One region of the Effusibacillus pohliae DSM 22757 genome, then DNA from elsewhere that is predicted to be linked to it. Evidence: riboswitches for the same ligand, from Rfam matches in the RefSeq annotation. Region 1 holds a riboswitch; each other region holds the start of a gene.

The links. Region 1 has a riboswitch for cyclic di-GMP ahead of C230_RS0103140 (DUF5317 family protein). Riboswitches for the same ligand answer to the same signal wherever they lie in the genome.
Region 2: it holds a riboswitch for cyclic di-GMP, as region 1 does, so the genes downstream of both, C230_RS21195 (ATP-binding protein) here and C230_RS0103140 (DUF5317 family protein) in region 1, are expected to answer to the same signal.
Region 3: it holds a riboswitch for cyclic di-GMP, as region 1 does, so the genes downstream of both, C230_RS21685 (copper amine oxidase N-terminal domain-containing protein) here and C230_RS0103140 (DUF5317 family protein) in region 1, are expected to answer to the same signal.
Region 4: it holds a riboswitch for cyclic di-GMP, as region 1 does, so the genes downstream of both, C230_RS0111325 (phosphatase PAP2 family protein) here and C230_RS0103140 (DUF5317 family protein) in region 1, are expected to answer to the same signal.

Annotation. Positions count from the first base shown of each region.
Region 1 is NZ_AQXL01000091.1:38-6,311, forward strand. It holds partial or broken gene C230_RS19235 (HD-GYP domain-containing protein) at 1-1,239, opposite strand, end outside; gene C230_RS0103140 (DUF5317 family protein) at 1,236-1,766, opposite strand; cyclic di-GMP riboswitch class I at 1,941-2,031, opposite strand; gene C230_RS0103150 (STAS domain-containing protein) at 2,083-2,388, opposite strand; gene C230_RS0103155 (flagellar assembly protein A) at 2,391-4,484, opposite strand; gene C230_RS0103160 (PP2C family protein-serine/threonine phosphatase) at 4,472-5,284, opposite strand; gene C230_RS0103165 (STAS domain-containing protein) at 5,271-5,600, opposite strand; gene C230_RS0103170 (EAL domain-containing protein) at 5,687-6,274, opposite strand, start outside.
Region 2 is NZ_AQXL01000094.1:10,047-18,747, reverse strand. It holds gene C230_RS19295 (GNAT family N-acetyltransferase) at 1-460, opposite strand, end outside; gene C230_RS0103545 (ABC-2 family transporter protein) at 473-712, opposite strand; gene C230_RS23310 (hypothetical protein) at 700-888, opposite strand; gene C230_RS21195 (ATP-binding protein) at 1,179-2,918, opposite strand; cyclic di-GMP riboswitch class I at 3,133-3,221, opposite strand; gene hemG (protoporphyrinogen oxidase) at 3,356-4,972, opposite strand; gene hemH (ferrochelatase) at 4,948-5,880, opposite strand; gene hemE (uroporphyrinogen decarboxylase) at 5,894-6,967, opposite strand; gene hemQ (hydrogen peroxide-dependent heme synthase) at 7,080-7,826, shown strand; gene C230_RS0103505 (hypothetical protein) at 7,949-8,284, shown strand; gene C230_RS0103500 (ammonium transporter) at 8,355-8,701, opposite strand, start outside.
Region 3 is NZ_AQXL01000064.1:226-6,588, forward strand. It holds gene C230_RS21135 (S-layer homology domain-containing protein) at 1-799, opposite strand, end outside; gene C230_RS0101260 (stalk domain-containing protein) at 936-2,027, opposite strand; gene C230_RS0101265 (hypothetical protein) at 2,302-2,814, opposite strand; gene C230_RS21685 (copper amine oxidase N-terminal domain-containing protein) at 2,963-4,012, opposite strand; cyclic di-GMP riboswitch class I at 4,082-4,173, opposite strand; gene C230_RS0101275 (chromate transporter) at 4,323-5,507, opposite strand; gene C230_RS0101280 (hypothetical protein) at 5,620-6,075, opposite strand; gene C230_RS0101285 (DUF2653 family protein) at 6,094-6,363, opposite strand, start outside.
Region 4 is NZ_AQXL01000124.1:38,447-47,147, reverse strand. It holds gene C230_RS0111355 (ABC transporter permease) at 1-382, opposite strand, end outside; gene C230_RS0111350 (alkaline phosphatase family protein) at 396-1,235, opposite strand; gene C230_RS0111345 (ABC transporter substrate-binding protein) at 1,246-2,367, opposite strand; gene C230_RS20190 (patatin-like phospholipase family protein) at 2,655-3,548, shown strand; gene C230_RS0111335 (UDP-glucose dehydrogenase family protein) at 3,668-5,041, opposite strand; gene C230_RS0111330 (MGDG synthase family glycosyltransferase) at 5,109-6,248, opposite strand; gene C230_RS0111325 (phosphatase PAP2 family protein) at 6,277-6,792, opposite strand; cyclic di-GMP riboswitch class I at 7,110-7,196, opposite strand; gene C230_RS0111320 (glycosyltransferase) at 7,280-7,711, opposite strand; gene C230_RS0111315 (response regulator) at 7,766-8,470, opposite strand; gene C230_RS0111310 (sensor histidine kinase) at 8,473-8,701, opposite strand, start outside.

The DNA of each region.
Region 1 (6,274 bases):
TTCCATCGCCAGTTCCTCTGGAACCGGCAAGCACAGCCGAATATACGAAATGGTCTCAACGGTGATTTGCCCGACCAACGAAGGATCTAATACGTTACCGCTTAATTGCAGTAATAGTTGATATACCGTTTCGTCATTGGAATGCCTTTTCATAATATGATCCAAGTGGTTACAGAGGGCCAGAATGCGGGCTTCCAAAGGAATCTCTGCACCTTTTAACCCTTTTGGGAATCCTTTTCCATCCCATTGTTCGTGGTGATAAAGAATCCATTCATCAAATTTTTTGTTCGGAAAAATCGAACGAATAATTTCGGCTCCTCTTTCACAATGAGTTTGATACTCTTTCTCTTCTGAAAGTGTAAGGGCACCGCGTTTCCGGAACACATGTACGGGTAGTAATGACTTTCCAATGTCATGGATAATTGCCATTTGAATCAAGTCGTGCTTTTTATTCTTTGGATAACGCAAATGCTCAATTAACATATCACAGATAATCCCGACGCGGGTACCGTGACCGGAGAGCTCGCCCGTTATCCTGTTTTCTAAGATCCGAATGAATTCTTTAGACGTATCCTGTCGTATACCAATTTGCTTGATATATTGAGTGGAGAAAAGTAGTACGACCAGGATGAAGAAGGTTGTATATAAAACTTCTCTTATGAGATCACTTGAATTTTGAGCATAAAGAAAACGTGAAACCACGATCGAGCTAACGAGAATCGGAACGATTAATTCCCGCAACTTAATGGGAAAATTATGAAACAAAGGTACCCCCATCACCGATCGATGAATCCCTGCTATCAGCAATGAGTTGGTCAGCTCATTTGCTGCCGACGCTAAAAATACCTGAAAAAATGTATTAAATTCTGTAAGTCGAATCGTCTCCAATGCCACAGATGCACTCAGAAAGTACATTCCTACAGTGACAAAATATCGAAACCACTTAACGTTTCGGATCGAACGATATCTTTTTATAAAGCTCAAAAGTGTACTGATAACAATCGTGACTGCACAGGCCGGCAGTCCGAATTTAAATAAAATACAGATATATCCAATAGCACTTGCGCTATAGTCATCTCCACTAATTAGTTTTATTGGGAAGAGTTCTAAAATAATAATAAACGAGGTGAATAGTATAAATTCTAAATAACTGTCGGCATGAAAATACAATATCCCCTCAAACAACGCATACAATCCAATGATAAATAAAGATCCCGTGTACCAGTTTAAATCTCTCATTCATCCCACCCCTTCCTCCTTGAATTCTTTATGATGAAAAGTATTAGTCCGATTCCAATAACAAGATCCCCAATACTTAAAACATAGTTCCTTCCGAGTGGTGTTATAAATGGAATCCAATCTCCCAACCACCAAAAAGGTGAGGTTTTCATCAGCTGGTGACGAGAATCGGAGTCAAAACCCATGTCCTCAAAGCCTGCTAATCTCATCGCGGTTTCAGATACAGGCATCAATCCTCCATGCAGAAGAAGGGACAAAACGTTCAGCAACGTTCCAGAAAATATCCATTTTACGCCGTACAAATGTCGATTCAGGAACAGACTAACGAGCATTCCCAAAAATGTAATGCCTAGCAATACGGGATGCTGTGAGTTTGTTTGGACCGCCAGAATTGCAAGTACCAACTGAATCAGAAAACAACCAATCATAACATATGGAACTTTGAATCTGATATTGAAAACAATCGAAACAGGGTTTCTTTTGAAAAGCAACGCCAAGCCAATTCCAGCAATGACAAAATAAATCATGGAAACCACTCGCCTTCAGTTAGTACTAAAGAAAGAACCGGGAGGAGAAGCTCCGCCCAGTTCTTTCTTCCGACACTTAGAACCATGGTTTGTTAATGATCGTTGCAAGTGCCATTGCAGTAAGTGCTGCGAGCGTTACGAAAGCAGAAGCCTTCTTCATCGCTTTCCCCTCCTTTCGGTAGCTGGCTGACATAGCAGGTATTCACCCGCCGTAGCCCCTATAGCTTTGCGTCCCCCGGTTTCCCAGAGTTTGCCTTTATCGTTCGGGGATTACCCGACATATATATGGTTTGACATTTCTATCAAAATTCCTTCTTTATCGACTAGCCAGCAAATCCTCCAGTCCAATAATCAAGAAAATTTCCTGTATTTCTTCATTTATATTTATAAATTTATATTCTGTTTCTTGTTCTTTTAACGTGCGTATTAAGTTTAACAATGATCCGATTCCTGTGGAATCGATAAACACCACATTCTTCATGTCCACACACACCATCGTTACAGACGTCAGATCCATCGCCGCAATGGTTTCCTCGAAAACGTCAACCCCCGAAATGTCCAAGGCGCCGTTCAATTGAATGTTGAACACATCATTTTCCCAATTTGTTTGGATACCCAACACATTTACACCCCACTATAGATAAGTTCATATTCCCGGTTTAGTCTTACGTGCAAAGGACCTGTCTCTTCAATAAACTTTTTAGAAACTGTCGATATTTTCACGACGGTATCCGGATACACGCGTTCCGTTTTTATAAATCCTTCTGCGCTTTTAACCCAAACCTCTGTCAAACTTCCTCCTTTTGAACCAATCTCACTGGCTACAACGCTGTTCCCTGCCTGTACCTTTCCTCCACGCAATGTTTCTGCTTTCATACTTCCTTTGCAATAAATGTCCGATCCATAGCAAAATCGCTCAACCACAACATCCCAAGCCGATTTGATGGAACTGTTGGTTAGGCTTTGCACCTGGATATTCATTTTTTTGTTGGAATCAAATTCGACTGCAGAAATTACATTTTCCATGTACTTCACTACAGAATCGAGTTGATCCAATGTCTTGATAAGCGGATGAAAATACAGAAATGACTTTTCGAGAAAATCGACCACTTGGAAAGTATCCTCATCAAAACTATCCTTCTCGTCCTTGATAACAGTACCCACTTCCCGAATCAGAACTGGCAGCTTCTTAAATTTGATTTCGGTTAGCAGCTTTAACAACGGTTGCAAACCCTTTTTTCCGATGTCTGATTTTGTGAAAGCACGGTTGGTTCCCAATTGTTTAACAACCACAATTAATTTTACTAGATCGTCACGTATTTCTTTAAATTTAGGAAGCATGTCGTCCCAAAACAAGTTGGAATACCCGCAGATGATTGTCGAACCAACCGCGGAACCATTGATTTTCGCATCCCCGCCTGTTTTTACCGTAGCATTTGAAACACTTCCCATAATATAGAGGTTGCCGCCCGCTTCTACGTACATCCCTTCCTCCACATCGCCAAGAATATACACATCCCCGCGGAAACGGATGTTCCCTGAATCCATGTTTACGTTCCCACGGTGTATGAATTGAGGAAGAATGCTGAAACACAGTGTATTATTGGAACGCCGGTCAATCTTGATGCGACCCGACCTGGTAGCCACTATCTTTCGGTCCAGTCCATAAACGGTTGTACCTTCACCGGCTATTACCGTAAGCTCCTTTACCTGAGGGACAGGCACCGTTTCCCCAAACACGTTCCACCCGCTGGTCCCAGGTTTAGCTGGAGTCGGGCGCCCTATGATTTCTCCCGCTCCAATACTTGGCAAACTGAAACGCTCTTTCCAATCGATACTTTCAGAGAGAATCAATTGGTCTTTCTGTTTTTTGAGCTTCTCATGAAACAGCTCAAATCCGCCGTCCTCTCCCGGAACTGGCTCAATTCCTTTCGCTATTACCGTGGTAACAGGTTCCTGTGACTGGCAGACACGTTCGATCTCATCATAATCGATCCCAAATCGAACTCCAATTTCTTTAAGTTTATCTAAAATATAGAATTCTGTAAAATCATTTTTTGCGATTTTTGTTTCAACCACTTCAAGTACAAGTTCTCGACTCGGCGGTAAATCTTTAAGCTCTCTAATTATGTAATAACCTGGAACAAACTCCAATAGAACGTGCATCTTATCATCGGAAACAGTTAATTTTAACGTAGAATCGACTACCTCTTCTTCTAATCGGACATCAATTTGATCTTCTTCTGTTACAATGACAGTTCCTCTAGCAGGTTGTCCATTGATTAAGACTGTAGCACCCTCGCAAATGGTTAGCAGAGGATAATGGTATTCCCCGTTTTTGCAGAAAATCTTGCCATCTTTAACCCAAGCTGTTCCTTCTGGAGCTTCAATTGAAAGCTCCTTCTTCGAATTAGAGACTGTCTCTAACAGCGTGCCTGGCGAAGGCATCTGTAACCACATTTCTGTTTCCTTCCCTTTCTTTTGTGGCCTTACATCTGAAACAGCAATTTCAGTAAATTGCTTATTGATATCAGTTGCGATTTCTGACTTTCTCTTTACAGTCGCTTGAATGACAACCGGTCTATGAAAGAAAAGACCTCGCCGCCCTTGATCGATCACTTCGAATTCGATTTCTTCTTTGGATACTTGTAGTTGCCTCGCCGCCCGTCGAACTGCTTTCTCCACAGTTTTTCCACGACTGACAATTACTCCGAACAACAGTTAACTTCTCCTTTCTCGCAGCGGATCGCTATGACTGTGACATCATCTCGTTTAAAATCTTGAGAGTACTGCTTTACGTCGCTGGTGATCGATTGAATCAGATCATCCATGGTTTGGTCTTTGTTTTTCGAAATCACTTGCATCAAACGGTCGTAACCATACTGCTGCCTATATGTATCCATCGCTTCAAAAATCCCGTCGGTACACCCGACTATTAAGTCACCTTTTGACAGTAAAATAGAATAATCCTTATACTCACGATTTCTCAAAATTCCGATTACAGTGCCTTTCCCTTCAAGTCGTTCAGGAAAATCTCGGTTCTTTCTCATTAGGATGGGACTTGGATGTCCAGCAGATGTATATAGAAACTCGGCCGAGTTAGTATCAAACATTCCACAAAACAAGGAAGCAAACGCCCGTAAACGTGTCAGATCCTTGTGAAGCGAGTTGTTCAGTTCAAACACCAGTTTTCCAGGACTAGCACAAGTACGTGTTAAACATCTGACCGTTGAACGTAACAAGACCATCAGAAGAAATGCAGGTATTCCCTTGCCCATTACATCACCAATGAACACCCAATATCGGCCGTTTCGTTCGTCATGTATAAAATCGTAATAATCTCCACTCAGATGAAAGGAGGGAATCGAAACTCCGACACAGGAAAGAGCGTCACAGTACGGTACATCATCGTGTAAAAGCATTTGCTGTATAAATTGCGCTGCTTGAACTTCCTCTTTAGCACTTTCGACTGTAAACATATATTTTTCAAATTGATATTGAAGTTCATTTGTTCTCATGAGCATTACCTTCCTCCAAATCACCCAACGCCTCAAATATTCCCATTTCATCTAAAATTTCATATATTATGTCCGGTAAGGATCGGAGTTTAAGATTACGTCCCTCTTCCCGAAACTCCATGATTTTTCGAACTAAAAGCCCAATTCCTGTTGAATCGATAAATGTAACTTTATTGAAATCTAGTACTACGGTTTGTTGCTTGATCCCATCAATTTCAGCTAATAATTGATTTACCGTTCCAATATCTACTTCCCCTTCAACATGAATTATAGTCAAACCGTCCAATATATCCCTAACCTTAAGTTTAAAATCCATAACGTCACCCAATTTTAATGAATTTGAATAATTCCAGGCATATACTGTTTGTATAAATTGAATTTTTAATATTTTCTTGAAACCAGCTATAAGATTGTGCCTTTTGAAAGTGCAAATGGATGGCCAAGAAGGAATCCCTGACCATATGGAATACCGAGTTCAACTAAAATCACTCTTTGTTTCTCTCTTTCGACCCCTTCCGCGATAAGCTGGGTTTTCACTTTCTCGGCAAACGCCACCAAACCCGCGATTACCCTGCGGGCCTGTTTGGATGTTTCCAGTGAAACAATGATGGACCGATCCAGCTTTATAAATTCAGGCTGCAATGCTTCTACCAACCAAAAATTCGAAAATCCCGTTCCAAAGTCATCAAGTGCAATCTTCACTCCATGTTTACGTAACACAGACAATTCCCTTTTTAAAGACTTAAGATCATCGATGTGAGTCTGTTCTGTAATTTCCAATACTAACTGTTGAAGCGGAAGTTCAAGCTTCGTTATATCTTCAAAAATAGCCCCTGTTTGTAATGCGCGAGGATGACAATTGAGAAACAACAGAGCATTTTGAATGATCGCTCGGGCTTTCTTAATCGCAATATCCCTTGCTTTAAAATCCAATAATATCTGCTGTTCTTCTGATTGATCAAATAATGCAGAAGGTAGAAGACACTTTCC
Region 2 (8,701 bases), on a different contig from region 1:
GGCCTTGACACGCATTCCGATACGCTTCCGGCACCTCGGCAACCGGCCGGGCGTAAGGCAATTTTTCCACAGCCCGCAACGACCTCCCGTTTCGCGGGTCGACCGCAATGTACACCCGGCGCAAGGCCAATTTTTCAAACGCGAGTCGCAAAATCGCATCCTTCGCCCGGCGGTTATACCCTTTGCCCCAGTACGGGCGGCCGAGCCAGGTGCCAAGCGTTGCTTCTCCCGTTTCCTGGTTGATCTTGTGCAGGCTGATGACGCCGATCGGATTCCCCCGTTCATCGAGAATCGTGCGGCTGAGACCGGTGCCCCGCCGCTCTTCCTCGATCATGGTTTCCGTATGCTCGCGAATTCCTTCCACCGTCGCTCGCCATGTGAAAAATCGGGTCACTTCCAGATCGCTTGCCAGTTGATACAAACGCACCACATCCTCGACAAGCCGCTCGCGAATGATCATATATTCGCCTCCCTACATGCGGATTCCCATCTGATTGCCCGAACTGTACTGCCGTAGCAGCCCGATCGGCATATAGGAAACAAATCCGGTCGGGATCACGGTAAACAGAACGATTCGCCCAAAGCCGCGAAAAATATCGGTCGGATACGTCATAAACGTGATCAGCGTAATAAAAAACTGAAAGTTGATCGTTTGCACCCGCGTGTTGATCGACAGCTTGATGCCGGTGCCTTTTTTTTTTACGACCGACACGCCCGACAGCGCACAATGTCTGGCCCGGCTTCCCGCAGCTTCAGGTTGATTGCCTTCATCTGCAGATACTCCCGTTTCATGTGGGCGACCGATTCGTCTAGGATGACGCGCCCGCGGTCAATCACGATCGCCCGTTTGCACAACTGTTCAATATCTCCCGCGTCGTGCGACGTCAAAAAAATCGTCGGACATCTGTCTTTCCCCCTTCAGCCCGATACATAACGAAAGACCTCGGCCCGTTCCCCAAACACATGGAACTTGCCGAGGTCTTTTATCCCTACGGTGTAAGTGCATTCCCTCGATGCACCCGGTGCCGCTTGGTTCGATCCGAAGCAGCCGCTTCGTCGGATCCCTAGGCACCCTTCCAAAGATTTGAAAACAGTATAGCACGCGTCTCTGTCCACGTGCAAGAGACATTGAGAGACATTGAGATCTTACCTGATTGTGCGCATTCGCAATCGTCCGCTTACCTCTGCCCGGCGGATGCAGGCGGATGGCCGATCGGGATCACGATCTCAACCACCGTCCCCTTGCAGACTTCACTTTCAATTTTGATCTTCCCGTTGTGCTCTTCAATGATTTTGTAACTGATCATCAGCCCTAGCCCGGTGCCTTTTTCTTTCGTACTGTAAAACGGTTCCCCCAGCTTTTCGAGCCGTTCCTGCGGGATGCCGATGCCGCTGTCAACAAACCGGATCAGGATTTGATCAGGCGGTTCCGCCTTTGCGACAATCTGAATGACGCCACCGTTTGGCATCGAATCGATCGCATTTTGCAGGATGTTGATGAACACCTGTTTCAACTGGTTCGCATCGCACATCACCAGCGGGATGTCCGGTTCAAGCAAACTGCGAATCTGCACATTCTTCATGATCGCCTGCGAGTTGAACAAGGTGACCGTCTGTTCCAGCAGGGCGGTCATATTGGTCAGTTTGAAGGAAGTGGCATGCGGTTTGGCAAGTATCAAAAATTCCCGGATGATCGAATCCATCCGGTCGATCTCCGATAACATGACATCTGTGTACGCTTCCTTGTTGACGCCTTTTTGCAGCAGTTGCACGAAACCCCGGAGCGATGTAAGCGGATTCCGGATTTCATGCGCAATGCCCGCCGCCAGCTGGCCAGCCACCGCCAGCTTATCCGACTTGCGCAGCAATTCCTCCGCTTTTTTCAGCTCCGTAATGTCGACACAAGACGCAATCACTTCCACCACTTGCCCGTCCCGCTTGATCGGCCGCAAAGAAGTTACATACGTGATACCGTTGTTCTCTCCTTCATAGATCACGTTCTCTTCCCCTTGCCAAGCCCGCCAGTAATATTCTTCCTGGCGGGCGGCCATGTCCTTCGGCAGAAATTCTTTCAATTCCTTGCCGATCACATCGTCCGGAGCAAATCCCAGTTTGTATAACAATTCTCCATCACTCATCGTATGAATAAACCGACCGTTCACTCGTTTGAACTTGAATGTCATGCCTTGTTGATACTTGAGCGTATCCTGCAGGTCCTGCTGCGCAGCCCGCAACGCTTCCTCCGTCTGTTTGCGGGTTTCGATCTCTTTCGTAAATTCTGTGGAAAAGTAAATAATGATGATGGAAAAGACCGCAGTATACAATACTTCAAAAACCCATTTTTGCAAACTGCCCGCATACAAGAACTGGACGATCACCAATGTGCTGATCAAGGTCGGAACAAGCAGAACGAAAAGCTTCAAAATGACTTTGTTGAAATCGTAGCCTCCTATTACCGTTCTGCGAATGGCAACCAACAAGAGTTGGTTGGCAATCTCAAACGCGGCGGCAGTGAACAAAACTTGCAAAAAAGATGGCCAATGCTCCGCAGATTTCATCATGGCGAGGGAAAACAAAGTGCACACAAAATACATTCCGATCGTGACGAAATAACGAAACCAATTGATCTTGCGAACCGATTCGTAGATTTTCCAGCTTAACAACAACGCGCTGATCATAAATGACGCTATACACGCAGAAACACCGAAGTTAAACAGCATTAACAAAAAGCCGATGATGCTGGCCCGATATTCAATTCCGTTCGGAAGTTTAACGGGACAAAGGTCAAAAAGAACCACTAATCCCAAAACAAGCAGAAACTGAAGCCAGTCAACAGGCGGAAACTGTACAATCATATGAAAGAAGGCGTAGATACCAGCTATAAACAGCAGACCCGTATACGCGTTTACTTCCTTCAATTGCCTTGCCCCCCAATAATATGCACACATTTATCATAACAAACCTGTTGAAATAAATATATATCCTTCTACAAAAAAAGAAAGAACCGGGAATTCCCAGTTCTTTCGATGCATTTGCTTATAACCAAGGTTCTACCATCAGTTCGAGTGTGGTTGCGGCAAGAGCTGTGACTATTGCAAGAGAATTCAGTTTTTTCATTTGCCCTTCCCTCCTTTCGACAGCTGGCAAGCTTAGCAGGCACGCCTGCCGTAGCCCCTTTAGCTTTGCGTCCTTCAGTTTCCCGAAGTTTGCCTTTGTCGTTTGCTTGAAGGAGCATTCACTACCATAATTCGACATTATCAAGCAGATTCCTGCAAGAAACAAATAAAAATTTTGACCTTTCCCACAAAAATAAAAAGCTTCCCCGAAAGGAAGCTGCTTCCACCTGCAAGTCGGATCACAGAGCCAAGTGTTCAATCGCCTGCTCCGCCGTGTTTTTTCCCTGCTGAATGCAATCCGGTATGCCAAGACCGGTATGGCCGGCACCGGCAAAAAAGAGGCCCGGAAATTGCCTCTTCACTTCCTTTTGAAACGCATCCAGCCGCTCCAGGTGTCCTACCGTGTACTGGGGCATCGATCTTCGCCAGCGCGTGATACGCGTAAAAATCGGGTCAACCTGAATGCCCATCGAGTCGTTCAGATCTTGCCTCACCTTGCGCAGGATCGATTCATCCGGTTCGTCGACGATCGCTTCTTCCCCAGCCCGTCCGACATAACACCGCAGCAGCACTTTGTCCTTCGGCGCTGTGTGCAGCCATTTGGACGACACCCAGGTGCAGGCGGTGATGTTCCGCCCTTCCTGTTTCGGCACCACGAATCCGGTTCCGTCCAACGGATGCACAATCGACGAGGCGTGAAACGCCATCGCCACCGTCGCGACCGATGCATAGGGGATCTTCCCGAGAACGGTGGCAGGTTCAAACGACTGCGGCAAAATCCGGGCGGCATCATACGCCGGGATGGTCACCACAACCGCATCCGCTTCAAACACATCGCCAGTTTCCATCATCACCCGATATCTTGCGGGTGGACGGATGTCGCCGGTGCTTGCGCCCGTCTGATCACGTGACAGCATGGCTTCCGCCTGATCAGCGGTCAGCATCGCCCCGGGCTGATCAACCGTCACCTGCCTGATCTCCCGTACAGCGGTGGAAGTATGGATCACACCGGGCCCCAGCACCTCGGCCAGCCGATTTACCAATTGGATCAACCCGCCGCGCAGCGACAAAAAAACGGACTGCGGCAGCGATTTCTCCCTGACTGATGCAGAACCTTCCACCGCAGGAGCCCTTCCGGTTTCGGATACCGGCGCGGGACCGGCGCCAGGAACAGCCCGTTTACCCGCTGCTTTCGCCTGGGCCAGCATGCCGCGGATCAGGCTACCGTATTGTTTCTCCAACTGCTCAAACTGCGGGAACGTCGCTCGCAGGCTCAAATTGCGGGAATCCCCCGCATAAATCCCGGCGAGCAGCGGTTCCGCCATCCGGTCGACCACTTCGTCCCCCAGCCTGCGGGCGAGGAAGCCGCCCAACGACCGGTCGCCGGAATCGTCGCTGCGGGGCAGTACCAGATCCATCGCCGCCCGCAGCTTGCCGGACACCGACAGCAGCCCGGTGGTAGCAAACGGCACGAACTGCGTCGGAATGCCGATGTTTAACCCGTCCGGAATCCGGTGCAGCTTGCCTCCATGCCAAATATACGTTTTTTTGGCGCGCGGGTTCGTCCCGACCAGGTCGTCTTGCAACCCCAGTTCCCGGCACAGGTGAACGGCCGCGGCCTTGCGAGCGAGAAACGAATCAGGCCCCTTTTCCACAACAAAACCGTCAAAAAGCTCCGTGTCGACCTTGCCCCCGACGCGGGCATCCCGTTCAAACAGCTGCACGCGCAGCGGCACACCTTGCGCCCGGGCCTGTTTTTGCAAATAGTAAGCAGCACTCAGACCTGTAATGCCGCCGCCAATCACGATGACCGTTTTTTCCGCCATCCCGATCATTCCCTCTTCGTATGTTCCCACACCACCGCCGCCAACGCTTGCAGAAAATCTTCGTCCGCGTTCAGCATCGCGGTGCGTACCATCGTCATTCCCAGTTCGCTTGCCAACGCCTGACATTCGACATCAATGTCGTAGAGAATTTCCAAATGGTCTGCGACAAACCCGACCGGGCAAATCAGCACGGACCGGGTTCCCTGCTTCGCCAGCTGCCTGAGGACGTCCAGCACATCGGGACCCAGCCAGGGTTCTGGCGTGCGGCCGGCGCTCTGCCAAGCGAATCCCCAGTTGGCATGGCCGATCATCTCCGCCAGCTTGGCCGCCGTTTCCCGCAGCTGCTGCGGATACGGGTCGTTCATCTGCAAAATCCGCTCGGGCAGGCTGTGTGCAGTAAACAACAGCCGGACCTGCTCCCGTTCCCCCGCCGGAAAACGATTCATCGCCGCCTGCAATCGTCTTGCCACAGCCTGCAAAAATTGCGGCTGCATGTGCCACTGCATTACAAACGTAAACGATGGTCCGCCGAACTGCTCTGCTCCTTTTTTTGCCGCCTCCATGTATGCGCCGATGCTCATCATCGAATAATGGGGCGCAAACACCAGCCCGACCGCCTCCCGAATCCCATCCTCCGCCATTTGCTTGACCGCATCCTCAATAAAAGGATTGGCATGCTTCATCCCCATATAAACGCGGTATGCGAGATTACGGCTGGTTTGATTCAGAATGCGTTCCAGCCCTTCCGTCTGTTTGCGGGTGATCTCGTTTAACGGAGACACTCCTCCGATCTTCACATAGCGGTCGATCAACTCTTGCAGTTGTTCGGGCGATGGCTTCCGTCCCCGCCGAATATGGGTGTAATAAGCTTCCGCTTCGTCCAGACTGGCAGGTGTTCCGTAGGCCATCGCCAGCACGCCGATCGTTTTTTTGCTCATGCAAACCGCCTCTCTACGCCTGAAGTTTCGCGGAGCTGTAGCGATGAATGAATTCGGTCAGCCGCTTGAGCGTCTCCACTTTCACTTCCGGGAAAATGCCATGCCCCAGATTGAAAATATACCCAGGCTCCACCATACCCAGATCGAGGATTTCCCGCGCTTTCTGCTCAATCACCGGCCAGGGAGCCAACAGCACAGCGGGATCCAGGTTCCCCTGCAGCGCAAACTTCGTACCGACGCGGGCGCGAGCCGCATCGAGCGGCACCCGCCAATCGACACCGATCACATCGACGGCCAGTTCTTTCCACACGGGCAGCAGTTCGCCGGTGTTAATGCCAAAGTAGATCATCGGGGCGCCGATGCCCTGTAGATTTTCAAAAATCCGCCGCATCGTCGGAAACACGTACTGGCGATAGTCGCTGGGCGACAAGCTGCCGATCCAGCTGTCAAAAATCTGCACCGCTTGCGCCCCTGCCGCCACCTGCGCTTTCATATAGGTAACGATCATATTGCCGAGCTTGTCCATCAGGGCGTTCCAAACTTCCGGCGCCGCGTACATCATTTGCTTCGTTTTGTGGTAGTTTTTCGACGGTCCGCCCTCGATCATGTAACTGGCCAGTGTAAACGGCGCACCGGCGAATCCGATCAACGGCACGTTCAATTCCCGGTGCAAAATCCGGATGGCCTCCATCGTGTTCGGCAAATCTGCTTCCGGGTCAAGGTCGCGCAGTCGCTCCACATCGGCCGCTTGCTTGATCGGATTGGCGATGACCGGGCCGTAACCGCCCTTGATGTCGACCTCCATCCCCATCGCCTTGACGGGGATCATAATATCGGAAAAGAGGATCGCCGCATCGGTGTTCAGCTGGCGCACCGGCAGCAGCGTGACCTCCGCGCACACTTCCGGAATCTCGCAGATCTCCATCAGACTGTATTTTTCACGGATTTTCCGGTATTCCGGCTGATAGCGCCCCGCCTGCCGCATATACCAAACGGGAACATGTTCCACTCGTTCTTTTCGGCATGCCCGCAAAAACGTATCGTTAAATAACATCCGCTTCACCACTTTATGTAGTTTCACAATCATTTCCTTTATACCCTAAACACCCTCTGTTAGCAAATGAACTTACTGTGAATGGCGGGTGCGCGGCAAGTGTGATATACTTTATTCCCGAACGACACAGAAGGGGTGAAGTGAGATGAGCGAAGTATTACATACATTGGACGGCTGGTTTGTGCTGCACGATTTCCGGACGATCGATTGGGCAGCCTGGAAAGCACTGTCGAACGAGGAGCGGCAGGCGGCGCTCGACGAACTGTTCACGTTGATGCGCGAATGGTCTGCCATAGAGGAACAGAAAAACGGCAGCACCGGCACGTTCACAATCGTCGGGCAAAAAGCGGATTTGCTGTTTTTGAACCTCCGTCCTACATTGGAAGAACTGACCGAGTTGGAGACGGCGCTGAACAAAACCCGGTTCGCCGAATGTTTGCTGCCGGCCTACTCCTACGTGTCGGTTGTCGAATTGGGCAACTACCTGCCGAAAGAAGGCGTTGACCCGTACGAAGATCCGGCGGTCCGAAACCGGCTCTACCCAATTTTGCCAAAGACAAAACATGTCTGCTTCTACCCGATGAACAAAAAACGGGAAGGCAGCGACAACTGGTACATGCTGCCGATGGAACAGCGCCGTGACCTGATGCGGGCACACGGATTGACCGGCCGCAAATACGCCGGCAAAGTGACGCAAATCATCTCCGGCTCAACCGGCCTCGACGACTGGGAATGGGGCGTCACCCTGTTTGCCGATGATCCGGTCCAGTTCAAGAAAATCGTGTACGAAATGCGTTTCGACGAGGTCAGCGCACGCTTCGGCGAATTCGGAGAGTTCCTCGTCGGCAGCCGGGCAACAGATGAACAACTGGCCAAATACCTGGACGTATAATCTGCTTGGCAAAAAACCCGCAAGCCACTGGCTGCGGGTTTTTCCGTTCTGTACGAACGGGTTTGTCTCATATAAAATTGACTCATACAGTTTCAGTATGCGATACGGAAAGGCTGATACCGGTGTACGAAGTGATTTTTCTGAAAGAACTCTACTCAGATCCCGGGCTTTCCATCCACGCCGGGTACATCAACCAGGACAAGAAGCTTACCTTGAAATCCCATCCCGCCTCGTTGCCGGACGCGCAAGAAGTGATCCTGTTTTTTGAAGCAAAAACCCCGAACACGCTATTCACGCTTCGTACATACGGCCGATATCGTCATGTGTTGAACAATCTGTTCTGTGTCACCAGCAGTCCTGTCGGCCCGATTTTTACGCAGAATGAGAAACTGTCGGAAACCGCACTGCACAAAGTGAACCAATGGGTCAAACAGGAACTGCGCATGCTGGGGTTGTAACGGCCCTCGAACAACTCGCACAAGTCCTGCGACAAGTGACCGCGTATCGCTGGTGGAAACGCGTGTAGAGTCAAGCTCCGACCGTCTCCGCGCCCGTTTCCTGCTGTACACGCTGCACCTCGAGTGGGAACACCGGAATATCCGCATTTAGCTCATGGTACGCCGCCGTTCCGTGATAGCTCAAATCGAGGCCGGTCAATTCCTCTTCCACCGAAACGCGGATCGGTACCAACTGATCGATAAACTTGAGAGCGCCGGCGGTCGCGACATATCCCCACAGGCTGACCGCAACCGTGCCGAGCGCCTGCACCCCGAACAATTTCCAACTGCCCGTCGTCAACAGCCCGCCTTCGGTGGCAAACAGTCCCACGGCGATGGCGCCGAACGCTCCGGTGAATCCGTGAACGGCCACTGCGC
Region 3 (6,363 bases), on a different contig from region 1:
TGTTGCCGGAAGTGTTGCCGGAAGTGTTGCCGGAAGTGCTGGTTCCGGTTTGGTCTCCCACGATCACAATGCCGTTATCCTGCAATTTATCAAGCAGTACGGCAGCCTCGGCGCGAGTGAGAACCCGTTCCGGCTTGAACGATCCGTCTCCGTACCCGTGAATCAATTCATATTTGACGGCCGTCGCCACATACGGACGCAGCACGGGCGCGATTTGCTGCCAATCTTTCGGGAATTTTTCTTGCAGGAGCTGATCGGCTTCAGCGGCATTCAGCTGCTTCATATCCGGGTTGAGCTTGAGCAGGATTTTCACCAGCGTGACGGTCACGTCCTCCCGACGGGCACCTTCGTTCGGTTTAAAGAGCAAACCGCCATCCAGCGCCCGGAACGCATCGAAGTACTCTTTCGCCGCTTCCACATACTTGAATTCCCAGTCCGTGGGAGCCACGTCTTCAAAGTCCTGCGTGGTGGATGTGGTTTGCAAATGGAAGTATTTAGTGACCATCGTCGCGAATTCAGCCCGTGTCACTTTACCGTTCGGGTCAAAGTGGCGATTTCCTTTGCCTTTCACAACCCCTTTTTTCACGAGATCCTTAATGAATTTTTCCGCCCAGTGGCCGCGGACATCATCCAATTCAACCGTTTCGTTCGTCACGTTCGTGGTGTTGTTGATGGTGATCGTTTGCTGCGCTTGGTTATTCCCGACGATCGAAATGTTGCCATTCCCCTGTGCAAACGCCGGGAGCGTGCCGAACGAGAGTGTGGAGACCACTGAAAGAGCCATCAAGGTTTTTTTCATTCACAATCACCTCTACTGTAGTTTTTTGGTATATATAGGTAAGTCTATTATTGAATTCGTAACCAGGTAGAGTTTTATGGGGGTAGGATTGGCTTGGCATATAGTCTTTTCACATTATATTTGTTTCAATCCGGCATTATAGAGAGAATGTTCCGATCAACCGTTTGCCCTGGTTGAACGCCTCATAGACGCGAATAGTCACATTGTAATTGTTGTAACGGGACCAAATCAGATTATTGAAAGTGATGTATTGGTCTCCATCCCCGAGCACCGGCACGGACGAATTTGCGCTCGCTCCGATCGCATACCTCGTTTGAGCTACCGTTGTCCCGTTGCCGTCAATAACCTCAAAAATCAGGTCAGTATTATTTGGATATGCATTGTAGCCCGAATCTTTTGTCGTGGTCACATGGACTTTGTAAACCTGCGCATAGGCTTTGTAGTCATAGCTCCAGAATGTTACCTGACTCAACTGAACGTGATAAGGCATCAGATCGAAAACAGGCGAGTCCGCCGAAGTATACACTTTGGGTGTAACGGTCGATGGCTTTCCCACGGAAAACGACGCCCATGTTTTAAACTGTGCCGGAAACACGGAAAAATCGGCCTTTGTCAGATTTAATGTCATATCTTCTACCGAGATGCCTTTCGGGATCATCGCGTAATACTGCAGTATTCCGGTCGTTTTCGGCTGTACCTCGGAGTCGTATCCCTGCGGAACATATACGAATCCTTTATATTTGCCGCCGTCCCGGCTGACAAACTCCGGCTGATACCCGAAGAAACTGAACGATTGAGTATCGTCATTGCGAACCGCAACAGATACCTGAACCAGATTGGAATCCCCCGCGTCGAACACCGCGGAGCGAACTTCGGTAAACGTAACGGGAAGATCAGGTTCCGGACGAACCGCCTGTGACAATCCGGCGCCCGGTTTGGTTCCCACCCAGATCGTCCGATTCGGTCCATCCCATTCCACCGGGTATCCCAATGCCTCGGAAACGTATTTCACCGGCACATAAGTGGTTCCCTCATAGTTGAAAGCGATAGGAACTTGCGCAACTCCGTTCGAAAAGGTCCCGCCCGCGGGCGTCTTGTCCACCCCGTTGATCATCAACTTGACTTGTGAGATCACAACCTGCAACGATTCTGCACCTGCCGCCACAGGCGCGGTGATCAGGCTACCCAACACCATGCCGCCTGCCAACCAGACAATCGGTTTTCGCATCCGCTTTCACTCCTTTGTCTCCGTTTCACTATGACTTCTTCTCGCAATCCGGATCTTTGCTTGGATAAAGTGGAGCGCTCGTTTTCGATGCCTTTTCACCCGCTTTCAGGCTGTGCTGATGAAACGCGTTTTGTGGTATTTCCTTCCGATAACCAAAAATTCGAGTTGGACTGGTTCTTTTCCTTCAAGCGCAGGCATCCAAACGGTGACAAAACTATGTAAAAAAATTGATCCCCCCAGCAGGAGGATCCTTCGTCCCAGTTGTTCGCTTTATTCAGCTACTCTTCAGATCTTTTGTCAGTTCCCGATATTGCTTGAGTTTGTTCTCGATTTGAGACAGATATTCCTTATGTTTCTCTTCGATTTGCTGCTTTGTCAGGTTCTGTTCCGTTACATTAATCAAAAACGTATAGATATTAAATCGAACATTTGACGCAAGCGCAACGCCTTCCTTGAAGGTTTTCGACTCCCGGTCAACCGTCGAAAGCGGATTTTCTTGAGTGAACTTTTTATATTCATCCCAGTTTTTCTTCATTTGATCCCGAAGGGGAGTCATCTGTTTCTTGAATTCGTCCACCTTGATCGCGCCTTTTTCCAATTGATCATATCGTACCTGTATGTCAGCAAATATCTTTTCCGCCTCTTGCGTCAATTGTTCTTCTTTTGTGTTGAAAGCAGCCAAACTCACATGCGCCGGTTCGGTATGGGAATGCACATAGATGCCCACTCCGACTCCCAACACGATGACAAGCAACAGAATCCACAGATAGTTCTTCCGAACTTTCATAAGCCACCTCCCCTCGTAAATTGAATCAGATGAGAGTAAAATTTTCAATACCAGTGTAACTGATCTGGCGGGACAGACCAAGCCCATAAAATAACCGATAAAATAAGACAACCTGGCGCACATGCGCAACAGGTTGCCTGGAGAAAAGTTATTTTACAATCACCATTTTGGCGTTTGCGTCCCACTGTACCTGATGCCCGAGAAATTCGGAAATAAAGCGGACCGGCACCACCGTGCGGGAATCGGCTATTTGCGCGGGCACATCAATCGTCGCGGTTTGACCGTTGACCTTGATCGTCTTGCTTCCGATCGGAAGCTCAATCGTGATATCGCCCTTGCGAATCGTAACCGTTTGCGTTTCTCCGTTCCATTTCACGTCGGCTCCCAATGCTTCCGAAACAGCGCGAACCGGGATCAAGGTGCGCCCGTCCTTGATAAAAGGCTGCACGTCAAAATTCGGCCGCTTGCCCTGCACATACACTTTCACCTGTTCGGTGTCGCCCTTGTCTTGAAAAACTTTACTCAACAAGTCGTACAACTTGTCCGATTTCGGATTCTTGGCAAGCGCCGCTTCGACAGCTGTCTCCGCCTCATCCTGTTTCTTGTCCTTCAGCTTCAATGTCACCAGAACCTGAACTTGATCCTCGGTTGCCGTCCCGGAATTCACTTCGGAGTCAAGTTGCGTTTCCACCGCATTCTTTGCGTCGTCGTCAGAGGACGCCAGTCCATCCTGCTTCAGCTTATCGATTAATTTTTCAATCACGGCATTCAACGTATCGTCACTTGCTTGCCCATTTCCATCCTGCAAAGCCTTCAGAAGGCTTTCGAGCGCTCGCTTGATCCCCTTGCCCTTGCCGCCATGCTCATGATCCTGATCGTCCTTCTCTTCATCATCCTGCTTGTTTTTTCCATTCCCGTCGTCGTCTTCCTCATCGGATTGGTTTCCGGATGTTGTGGAAGACGTTGTGGAAGATTGTGTTGAGCCGGATGTTTGAGAGGGATTCGTCGTTGGATCGGTTGTTGTAGTTGTAGTTGTAGTTGTAGACGTAGAACTCTGCGTGGTCGTGGCAGAACTCGTTACAGACGAACCGGTTGCGGTGCTGATCGCGGTCGCCGTTTCCGCCCGTGCAATCAGCGCTGCCGGCGAGAGGGCGAGTGTCATCACAAGAGCTGTTGTCCAAACCAATTTTTTCTTCATTGTTCCACACACTCCTTTTTGAACAAAAATAAAATCTGCCACTTGGCAGACACAGAAGTGTGCTACCACTGTGGCGGCCCGGCTGCCATAGGATGTTCCCCCCATCCCGTAGGCCCGCAGCTTTGCGTCATCGCCTTTCGGCGATTTTGCCCTTTCAGTGAGAATATTTTACTTTCATTAGAATTTATACTACATTACAAGCAACCAATTCATGAGTCTTTCGTCCTATTCTATTTCTTACGTTTTGTAAATCCCAAATCGAATTGCCCGCTCCCATCGCTATGACGCATCCTTCCCGAAAGATGCAGTGTTAAAGTGACGAGATCAGCGCTCCGCCCAACGCTCCTGTTAATACGACTGTCCAAGGCGGCAATTTCCAAAACACAAGCATTCCAAATAGGATGGTGGCAAGCGCAAAATCGGCCGGCGCCAATATGGAGCTTATCCAAATCGGGTTATAGAGAGCCGCAAGCAGAACGCCCACGACAGCCGCATTGATACCGATTAACGCTCCTTGAATTTTGGGCTTTCTTCGAAGTGTGTCCCAAAAAGGCAATGTTCCAATCACAAGCAGAAATGCAGGAAGGAAAATCGCCACCGTTGCTATGAAAGCCCCAAACCCTCCTCCCATCGTCGCCCCTAAATATGAAGCGAATGTGAATAATGGGCCTGGCACTGCCTGTGTGGCACCATATCCAGCAAGGAAAGCTTCCTTGCTCACCCAACCAGTCGGTACAAGTTCTCTTTCCAGCAAAGGCAATACAACGTGTCCCCCGCCGAACACAAGCGAACCGGCCCTGTAAAAACTGTCAAATACCTTCACCCATACAAATTGCGTCAACCCACGCAATACAGGCAAAGCAGCCAGTAACCCAAAAAATAAACCCAAACACACAATCCCCACATGACGGTTGATTGGAACACAAATGTTGGGCTGATCAGGTGTATGTTCCGACTTATAGAGAAACAATCCTACAACTCCCGCTGAAACAATAAGCAGAACTTGGCTAACTGCGGTTGGCCACAAAAGAGAGATGACCGCCGCTACCATCGCTATGGTTGCCCTGTTGCGATCAGGCGCCAGCTTTTGCCCCATTCCCAACACTGCATGGGCAACAATCGCAACGGCCACTATCTTCAAACCATGTATCCATCCCGCATTTCCTACATCGAAACCTTGCAACAGGAATGCAAAAAGCACCAAAACAATCACGGATGGCAAGGTAAATCCGATGAACGAAGCAACACCGCCAAGCAGCCCTGCTCGCATAACCCCTATTGCAATACCTACTTGACTGCTTGCGGGGCCAGGCAAGAACTGGCAAAGAGCAACCAAGTCTGCATAGCTGCGTTCATCCAACCACTTTCTTTGCCGGACATACTCATCATGAAAATACCCCAAGTGGGCAATAGGCCCCCCAAATGAAGTAAGCCCCAATTTCAAAGATACACGTAATACTTCGGCCCACGATTTCCAGCATCTTGGCAGATTCACTTAAATTTCACACCTCGCCGCTGGAATTTCCCGATTGGTCAAGTGACTTTCTTTTACTCAAGGAAATACAAACTGAGATAGGGAGGCCAAGCCTCCCCAGTTTTTTCACACACTATCGCACGAACAACCGACGTATTAATTTGTACCCGACAAACAACAGCAGCAAATCAAACAAGAGCCCCCAAAAAGAGAACCCGTAGCCAAATCCGCCAAACGGATGGAGCATGTGACCAAACAGCGAACTCATGAGCGCTCCTGCCGCCATCCCACCCAGAAAATGCCCCAACCCGCCGCCAAACCACGACGATTTGGGCTGCTGATACGGTTGTTGATACGGTTGCGGGGTGGACGGTTTTTGTGTCACATTGCTCGAAGGGCTCTTTTGACCGGAACTGTAAACTCCTGATCCGGACTGACTCGTGGAATCGCCCTTGTAGGTGGAGCCGGAGCTGATGGATGACTTCACTCCGCCACTAAATGAACCGGATGTCGAGGATTTCGCTTCCGACACCGCAGAAAAACCCATAACCAGCGCAAGCGCAAGGAAAAGAGACACGAGCTTTTTCATCGAAAATCCCTCCAATCGTTATCGCACTTCAATTTCGGCAGAGAATCCTTTGCCTTCTTCAAAGAACAGTTCAATGAGAAGCCGTTGCGGGTCAAAGTTGTGGTAGTCCCGCAGATAAATGGCAACCCCATCAATGAGATCCTGCTCACTGATCGGATACTTGTAAAGCCCATTGTCAACCGATGCAGTGGCGGAAAACCCTTTTCCCTCTTCGTAAAACAGTTCCGCCTGCACCTGTTCCGGACGTTTTTCATATCGCCAGGCCGTGAATACACAAACCGAATCAAT
Region 4 (8,701 bases), on a different contig from region 1:
AAATACCGTTGTTGCCGAGCAGGATCATATAGGCAAACGCCAGCGGAACCCCGGCGAAATTGGATGTCATGTTCGACAGCATCAGTATGATGTCTCGCGTCCCCGGCGACAGCCGGGTGATTGAATAGGCGGCCACAATCGCCACCAGAATGCCAACCAAACTGGAACAAAAGGAAATGAGCACGCTGTTTTGCAATGCCTGCAGATAAAATTTGCTACCAAGCGCCGTCGCATACTGGACCCATGACCATTGCCCCGTGTCCCCATCGTGCAGGCTGTCCACCGTCATGCCGACCAGGGGCAGCAGCTCAAATCCCAAAACGAGCAAAGCGAACGGCAGCAAAAACAGCAGCAACAACCGGTTCCGCCTGATCGACTTCACCCCCCATCCCTCCTCACAGATGATCGGCTTGGCGCTGTTTCAACGCCGGAAGGGTACAGGAAATCATCGCTTCCGCCGGAGCGATGCCGAGCAGCTTGCAAACGAGCGGCGCGATCGCCAACTGGGGGATGACGTCGTGATAGATACCTGGGACGAACGCGGAACCGATACAATAGAGCGGCACATCCCGCTCGTCTTTGCCGGTGCCTCCGTGCAGCCCGTCCGGATTCATCCCGTGGTCGGACGTGATCAGGATTTGATACCCGTCTTCCATCCAGATCGGCAGAAAATTGGCCAGGATGCTGTCCATCGTGATCACTTTTTCCCGGTACTGCTTGCTGTCCGAACCGAACTGATGCCCGGCGTGATCCACCCCCATCGGATGGATGTACAAAAAATGCGGATCATACTTGCGGCGAAGCACTTCCGCATCGAGCAGCAAATGGGAATCGGGATACGCATCCTCAAAATAGAAACTCCCGTATTGAATGGCGTTTCGTTCGTCTTCTTGCCAACGGTCAAGCAACGGATCAAACGGGCAACGGTTATACAATTCGCTCACCCAATAGTAAGCGGCTGCCGCGTTTCGCAACCCGTTCTCTTTTGCCAGATGAAACAAGCTTTTTTGTGCCGACAACCGCACCGCCTGATTGGAAGTTATTCCGTTGACGGAACTGGGCGTCCCGGTCAGCAACACCTCGTAGAGCGGCCGGGAGAGGCTGGGCAGCTCCGACTTGACGAGAAACCGAGCCGCCCAGTTGACCTCTACCAGGTGATTGAGATAGCCCATCTGTGAACACGCAGCCTCGTACTGCAAACCATCCACGACCACCAGGATTACTTTGTCTGCCATTCCTACCACACTACTTCACATTCACCAAAACTTGTTCTTGCCACAGCTGCGGCAATTTTTTGGCGGTCGCTTCCCAGGCGGTATAGTCCTGGATCGGCTTCGCATTCTTGTACTGCTCCTTCGGCACCAGTTTTTTGGCGACTTCCTCCGGCAGCTTCACACTGTCGCGAATCGGCCGGGCATACCCCTTCGCCAGGTTGATCTGCCCCGCATCGCTCAGGATGTATTCCCGGGCGAGCATCGCCGCATGCGGATGCGGAGCGTACTTGTTGATGATCGTCGCATAGCCGCTGACGACGCTGCCTTCCGCCGGAATCGTCACTTCAAACCGGGTGGGGTCGATTTGCTCGCGGTAGCCCAACGCGTTGAAGTCCCACAGCAGCCCGACGGCGATTTCCCCTTTTTCAAAATTCGCCACCTTCACGTCGGCCAGCGACAAACGGCCCTGTTTCGCCAGTTGCGCGAAGAAATCGATGCCCGGCTGGATGTTCTTCTCGTCCCCGCCATGCGCGATCGCAGCTGCCAGCACGGCCATCTGCGCCTGAGCCGCTTTCGTGACATCCCCAATCGCCACCTTGTAATCGCCTTTCAGCAAATCATTCCAACTTGTCGGTGGATGGCTGACCAGCTTTTTATTGGTCAAAAATGCGATGGTGCCCTGATAGCCGACCACCCAATGCCCCTGCTCGTCTTTCGCCCATTTCGGAATCTCGTCCCAATACGACGTCTTGTACGGCTGCGTCACGCCTTTTGCGACCGCCACCGGCCCGAAGGCGATCCCGACGTCGCCGATATCGGCGGTCGGACGGTTCTTCTCCGCTTCGAATTTGGCGATTTCCTCGGCGCTCGACATGTCGGTGTCCGTATGCTTCAGACCGTATTTTTGCTCCAGATCTTTCCATGTGTCCTTCCAGTTGGCCCAGGAATCCGGCATTCCGACGCTGACGACCGCCCCTTCCTGTTTGGCCAGTTTTTCAATGTCGGCCAACGCCAGCGGTTTGCCGCCCTGTGCCGGATCTGCATCGGTTTGCTTCGGGGTCGCCGTTGTACCGCACGCGGTCACTCCGACCATCACGCATCCGACAAGTCCGATCTGCAACGCCCTGCTTGCCTTCCGTTTCCAATTGCTCACCTGTCATCCCCCCGCTCTGTGCGGCATGATTTGGTTTTTGCTTTGTTGTTGTGATTTGTTGGACAAGTTTAGTGTACAGGCGGTCTGTAAACACAATGTGTCAGCGATGTAAACAAATTATGAAGACCGCCCTACAACACACTTATGTCCGCAACCGAAAAGATATTCGCTGCAAAACCATGAAAATGGCCGGAAACAACTGGGCGACAAGAATCGTCAGGCGGTCGGCGGCAGATACTATGCCCGATCAGTAAGACAAAATCAGGGAAGCGGAAAGGTAGTCGGCCATGGCAAAAGTGGGGCTTGCGCTGAGCGGTGGCGGCATCACGGGCAGCGCACACATCGGCGTTTTGCATGCGTTGGCAGAAGCGGGCATCCAGATCGACTGCATCGCAGGCAGCAGTTGCGGGGCGATCGTCGCCGCATTGTACGGATGGGGCTATTCTCCGTCGCAGCTGATCGATATGGTTCCTTCCATCAACAAGCGGTTTCTCGATTATGATTACAAAACGATTCTCCTGCGCTTGCTTTGGCCTCGCACCAAGCTGCTGGGCCTGATCAAGGGGGAACGGATTCACCGGCTGATTGCAGACAAGACCCGGCAGGCCCGGATGACCGACTTGAAAATGCCGGTCTCCATCACAGCCACCGATTTAACGCGGGCCAAACAGGTGCTCTTTGTCTCGCGGCCGTTGGCGAGGCCGCACGACGGTGTCGATCTGATTCACGAGATTCCGGTCGCCGACGCCGTTCAGGCGAGCCTTTCGATTCCTGTCGCGTTTCGGCCCGTTTTTTACAAAGACAGGGTGTACATTGACGGCGGCCTGTTGGACAATTGTCCGGTGTCCGCCGTGCGGGCGCTGGGAGCGGAAAAGGTGATTGCGGTTGATCTGGTGTTTGCCGACCCGGTCAATCGACCGTTTGACTCTCTCCAATCGATCCTGACCCGTGTCATCCACATCAACCTGGCTGCCAGATCGGCTTCCGCCACCCGGCAGGCGGACATCGTGCTGCGGCCGGATGTGCGCTCGATCGGCTTGTTCGATTTTTCCAAACTGTTCCACTGCATGGAATGCGGGTACGAACATACCCGTCAACGCATTGAAGAAATAAAAAAAGCGCTTGATACGCCGGATCCGCATCCGCCCGTTGCAAGCGCCTCCCGTTTGCTGCCGGTGTAATCACACACCACACTTCACGCCCCTGCACAGAGCGGGGGTGATCAGGACCCATTTTGAAAAAGGGGCACACGGGAAAGCCGGTTCACTTGTAATAAGGCAGAAAGGGGTGGCTAGCCCCCTCACACCGTTGTCGCCGCTGCTTCCGCCACTTCTTGTTCCGGGACGCCAACCGGAACGTAGTGAAACCCGTGCTGTTTCATCATGTGCGGAGCATACAAATTTCGGCCGTCAATCACCAGCGGATGGCGCATCAGACTTCTGATCTGTTGCAGGTCGAGCCCGTGGAATTCCTCCCACTCGGTCAGGATGACAACTGCATCCGCCCCGGTTACCGCCTGATACGCATCTGCCGCGGGCGTAAAGCAAAAATCATTTTTTAAGGATTCCATATTGACCGCCGGATCATATGCAACCACTTCCCCGCCCGCCTGCACGATCCGGGTGATGATGTCCAAAGCGGGAGCTTCCCTCACATCGTTTGTATTCGCCTTGAACGCCAATCCCAGCACGGCGATTGTTTTGCCCTGCACACCCCCCAGCCGATCCGCCAATTTTTGCACGATTCGTCCGCGCTGTTCCCGGTTGACGCGAAGCACCTCGCGAAATAGCGACACATCGACACCGTAATCCTTCCCAAGCGCCACGATCGCTTGCGTATCCTTCGGCAGGCAGGAGCCGCCAAAGCCGATGCCCGGCTGCAGATAGGCAGGACCAATCCGGCGGTCGAGCCCGATCCCGAGCGCCACCTGCTGAATATCGGCCCCCACTTGCTCGCACAGATTGGCGATCGTGTTGATATACGAAATTTTCATCGCCAAAAACGCGTTGGCCGCATATTTGATCATCTCGGCGCTCTGCCAGTCCGTAAACAGCAGCGGGCATGCGAGCGGTGCGAACAGTTGCTGCATCTTTCGCTTGGCCGCTTCCGTCCGGCAGCCGATCACCACCCGGTCCGGCGAGAGAAAATCGGCGATCGCCGTCCCCTGCCGCAAAAATTCGGGGGCGGCTACAACATCGAACCGGCTGCCTGGATGCCCGTTCAGAAAACGGGATACCGCCTGGCACGTCCCAATCGGCACGGTGCTTTTGATCGCCACCGTCAGATCGCCTTTTACACATTGTTTCAACGAATGGACCACATTCCAGAGAGCGGTCAGGTCCGGATGTCCATCATCCGCGGCAGGTGTGCCGACCGCGATGATCAGCAAGTCGAGTTCGCCGGCTGTCCGCGACAGATCGGTTGTGAACCGCAATCGTCCCGCTTGTCTGTTGCGTTCCACCATGTCCGCCAGCCCCGGCTCGTATACAGGCAGATCGCCCGCCCGGATGCGGCCGATTTTCTCCGCGTCATGGTCGACGCACACGACGTCATGCCCCCAATCGGCAAACACTGCCGCCGACACCAGACCGACATAACCAGCTCCTACGATGCCTATTTTCATCCGCATTTTCATCCCGCCCGTCGTTATGTGCTGTTCATTCATCTTCGACATCGGCGGGCCGTCTCCTACCAGGATGAAACAAAGACATTCTGCCACATCTTGGGAATGCAGGATTCTCTCAGCGTTGCGATGCCATCCGGATCGGAATGTGTCGCGGCGAATGCTGCAAAGCTTTCTCCATTACCGCTTCCGCGACCTCGGCTGCGGCAAACGGACGCCTGACGGATTCCATTTGCTGTCGCATGTTTTGTCTCCGCGAATCGTTTTCTAGCAGATCGCGCACCTGTTCCGCCCCCTCTTCCGGAGTCCCGACCGTCACCGCCACTCCCAACTCTGACATCAATTGCCCGTTGCGCCGTTCCTGCCCCGGAATCGGCGTATACAGCACCATCGGCAGCTTCATCGCCAACGCTTCCGCGATCGTCAGACCTCCCGGTTTGGTCACAAGCAGATCGCTCGTCGCCATCAGCTCCGCCACCTGCCGCGTATAACCGAGGATCCTCAGATTGGCCCGATTGCCATGCCGATTTCGCAGCTCCCGGCGAAGCGACCGGTTATATCCGGATATCACCGTAATCTCATGGCCTCCGTCCGACTCGATAATCCGTTCCACCATCGGCAGCAAGCCGATCCCGAGTCCGCCCCCCATGATCAACACGCGTTTGGCAGGTGCGAACAGGCCAGGTGTCGGCCCCGATAACCGCTCGACAAACGAGTTTGCGATCGGGATGCCTGTCACTCGCACTTCGCTGCTTCCTTTCAGCCGCTCCCCTAGTGCTTCCGCGACCGTTTGCACGGGCGTGCAATACAGGTCAATCCCCGGATGCGTCCAATACCCGTGCAGATCGAAATCGGTCAACACGGTACACAATGGAATGGAAAACCCTTTTCGTTTCATCTCCGCCAGCAAGCAGGCAGGCAAAGGATGTGTACATACGACGGCATCCGGTGCCAGCCGGCGCAGCCAGGCGATGACATCTTTTCGCAATACCGTGTAGACAATGAACCGGCCGAAACGATTGATCCGTTTTTCCCGTTGCCACTCATACCACTTGCCCCACCAGCCAGGTCGGTGCGCCAAAGTTTCCAGATACAGGGTGCGGGTCACTTTGGCCGTGCGCGGGCGAAACGTATCCAGCAGATTCAGTCTCGTAACGTGCACGTTCGGATACGCGGACAACAATGCCTCTTCAATGGCGCACGCAGCCCTTTCATGTCCCGTTCCAATCGATTCGGACAACAATACGATATGCGGCATCGGCTCTCCCCCAAGAGCAGATTTGGCGCTACACGAGCATCCAGGCGGTGCCGATCCCCAACGCGGCCCCGATCGTGACATCGGACGGATAATGCAATCCCAGATACACCCGGGAAACGGCAACGGCCGCAGCCAAACTGTAAAAAACAAGGATACATGCGGGGAGCGCAACCGATAAAACGGTCGCCATACAAAAAGCGGCCGTCGCGTGTCCGGAAGGAAACGATGCATCACGCAACAGTTTGCGGCCAGTGCAGACATCTTCCAGCACTTGATACGGCCTGGGCCTCGGCAAGATTTTTTTGCAAACGGCAACGATCAGATGACTGATTAGCAAACTCAGCGCCAGATGGATGCCCGTCTGCTGCCAGCGCACACCCCCTCCGACAAGCAAAATCAGAGTGAACCCGATGCACCAGACGGCTCCCCCAAGGTGGGTAATCAGCGGCATGACCCGATCGAGCAAGGGAAACCTTAACGAATGATTCATCCAGAAAAACGTCGTGACGTCCCCGCCGCGGATCCATTCGGCCACCCTCTGCATCCTGTTTGCCCCCTCTCTCTTGCTTTCTCCTTTTACCGTACCAGCCAAATATGAAGATTTGATAAAGGCTATATGAAAGCCGGATAAAAAAACCGGTATGTGAAATTTTTCCAACAAAAATTTTTCCAAGAAGGGAAATGCCGAGTGGAGCCCATTCGGATAGGCAAGCCGCTCCTGCAGGGAAAACCATGCAATCACGTGCCTACAAGGACCAAGAGGCCCCTCCGGGAAGAGGGGCCTCTTACAAGTGGGGTAGGGGGATTCCAAAAGGGCCAATGAGGAAACCTTTTGTGGGATTGAGCAATACACCCGGAACAATCAGCAGCCTGGCGGTCATAGCCTGCAAAGGCGTTAGACCCATAGCTTTGCGTCCCTGCCTTTCGACAGGTTTGCCCTTGATGATTGACTCATTCCTTGACTCTCATTTTACACCGTTCGACGAAGTCGTACATAGGACCTAGGGACTATTTTTCGACCTGATCCGACTTCATTCGACAATCGACACCAAACCAGGGACGACCTTCCGCGGATTCCGCCATCCGCGCAGATCGAACAGGATGAAAGGATTCTCCGGCCCGGTGTCCGACCAAACCTCGGCCACAATCTGCGTGTCGAACTGGTTTTTCGTCTCGATCAGTTCGATTCTCCCGTCTTTTTCCTGCATGCGGCGAACGATTTCGCAAGTCGCGTCCTGTGAACCGGTGTCAACCACCACCAGGCGCAATTCTTTTCGCGACATAAAGGATTTGTATGCAATCAAGCGAATAATTCCTTCCACGTAACCTTCCGCGTTGCAGACCATCAGCACCAAGGTAAGACTTCGGTCGAACGAAGACCGTGCATACACATACCGAACCAACTTGCACAGGCCGACAACGAAGCCGTAAGCAGCAAGCGTCCAAATCAAAAGGGCGAGCATGATCGACACCTCCTTGGTGGTGTCAATATATGCGCGCCCCTGTGCAGTCGTTCATCAAAGCCGCACCCAGCCGCGCCGGGCCGCCATGATGACCGCTTGTGTCCGGTCATCAACACCCAGCTTGCCCAGGATCGAGGAGACGTGATTTTTCACCGTTTTTTCCGAAATGAAGAGCGTCTCCCCAATCAACCGGTTGCTCTTCCCTTCCGCCATCAGGCGAAGGATTTCCATCTCCCGTTGCGTCAGCAGCTCCTGCCAGGAATCTTGTTCCAAAGCCGCCGCCGTTTCGTTATGTAAGACCGGCCCCTCAACCATTTTGTGGCTTAACCGTTTAAATTCGTCCAGCAATTTGGTGGTAACTTGCGGGTGGATAAAGGCGGTGCCGTTGGCCACCTGGCGAACCGCTTCGACCAACACTTCCGACTCTACGTCCTTCAGCAGATACCCGTTGGCGCCGGCGCGAATCGCTTCAAAAATATATGCTTCGTCATCATGAATGGACAAAATAAGAACCTTCACTCCAGGGTTCGCTTCTTTCACCAACCGGGTCGCTTCCACACCGCTTTTCTCCGGCATGTTGATATCCATCAGGATCACATCCGGCGACAAAGTGGCAGCCAGCAAAATGGCCTGTTTCCCATCGGTCGCTTCACCGATAATTTGAAAATCTTCTTCCAGTTCAAAAATCCGCCTCAATCCCTGGCGAAACAGTGTGTGATCGTCTGCAAGAACGACCTTGATCGGACTCCGAGGACTCAACTTTACTTGCCTCCTTGATTTGATATCGGCAGAGTAATGATCACCTTGGTTCCCTCACCGACTTTTGACCGGAACTCCACCTGCCCCCCAAGCAGTTGAATCCTTTCTTGGATCCCCAACAGCCCATAATGGCCCTGCTCCCGCTTGCCGCGCGTCTGATTCATGTCAAACCCTTTTCCATTGTCCAGAATGTGGACGATCACATGCGGCTGGTCGGTTTCCAGCTTGACA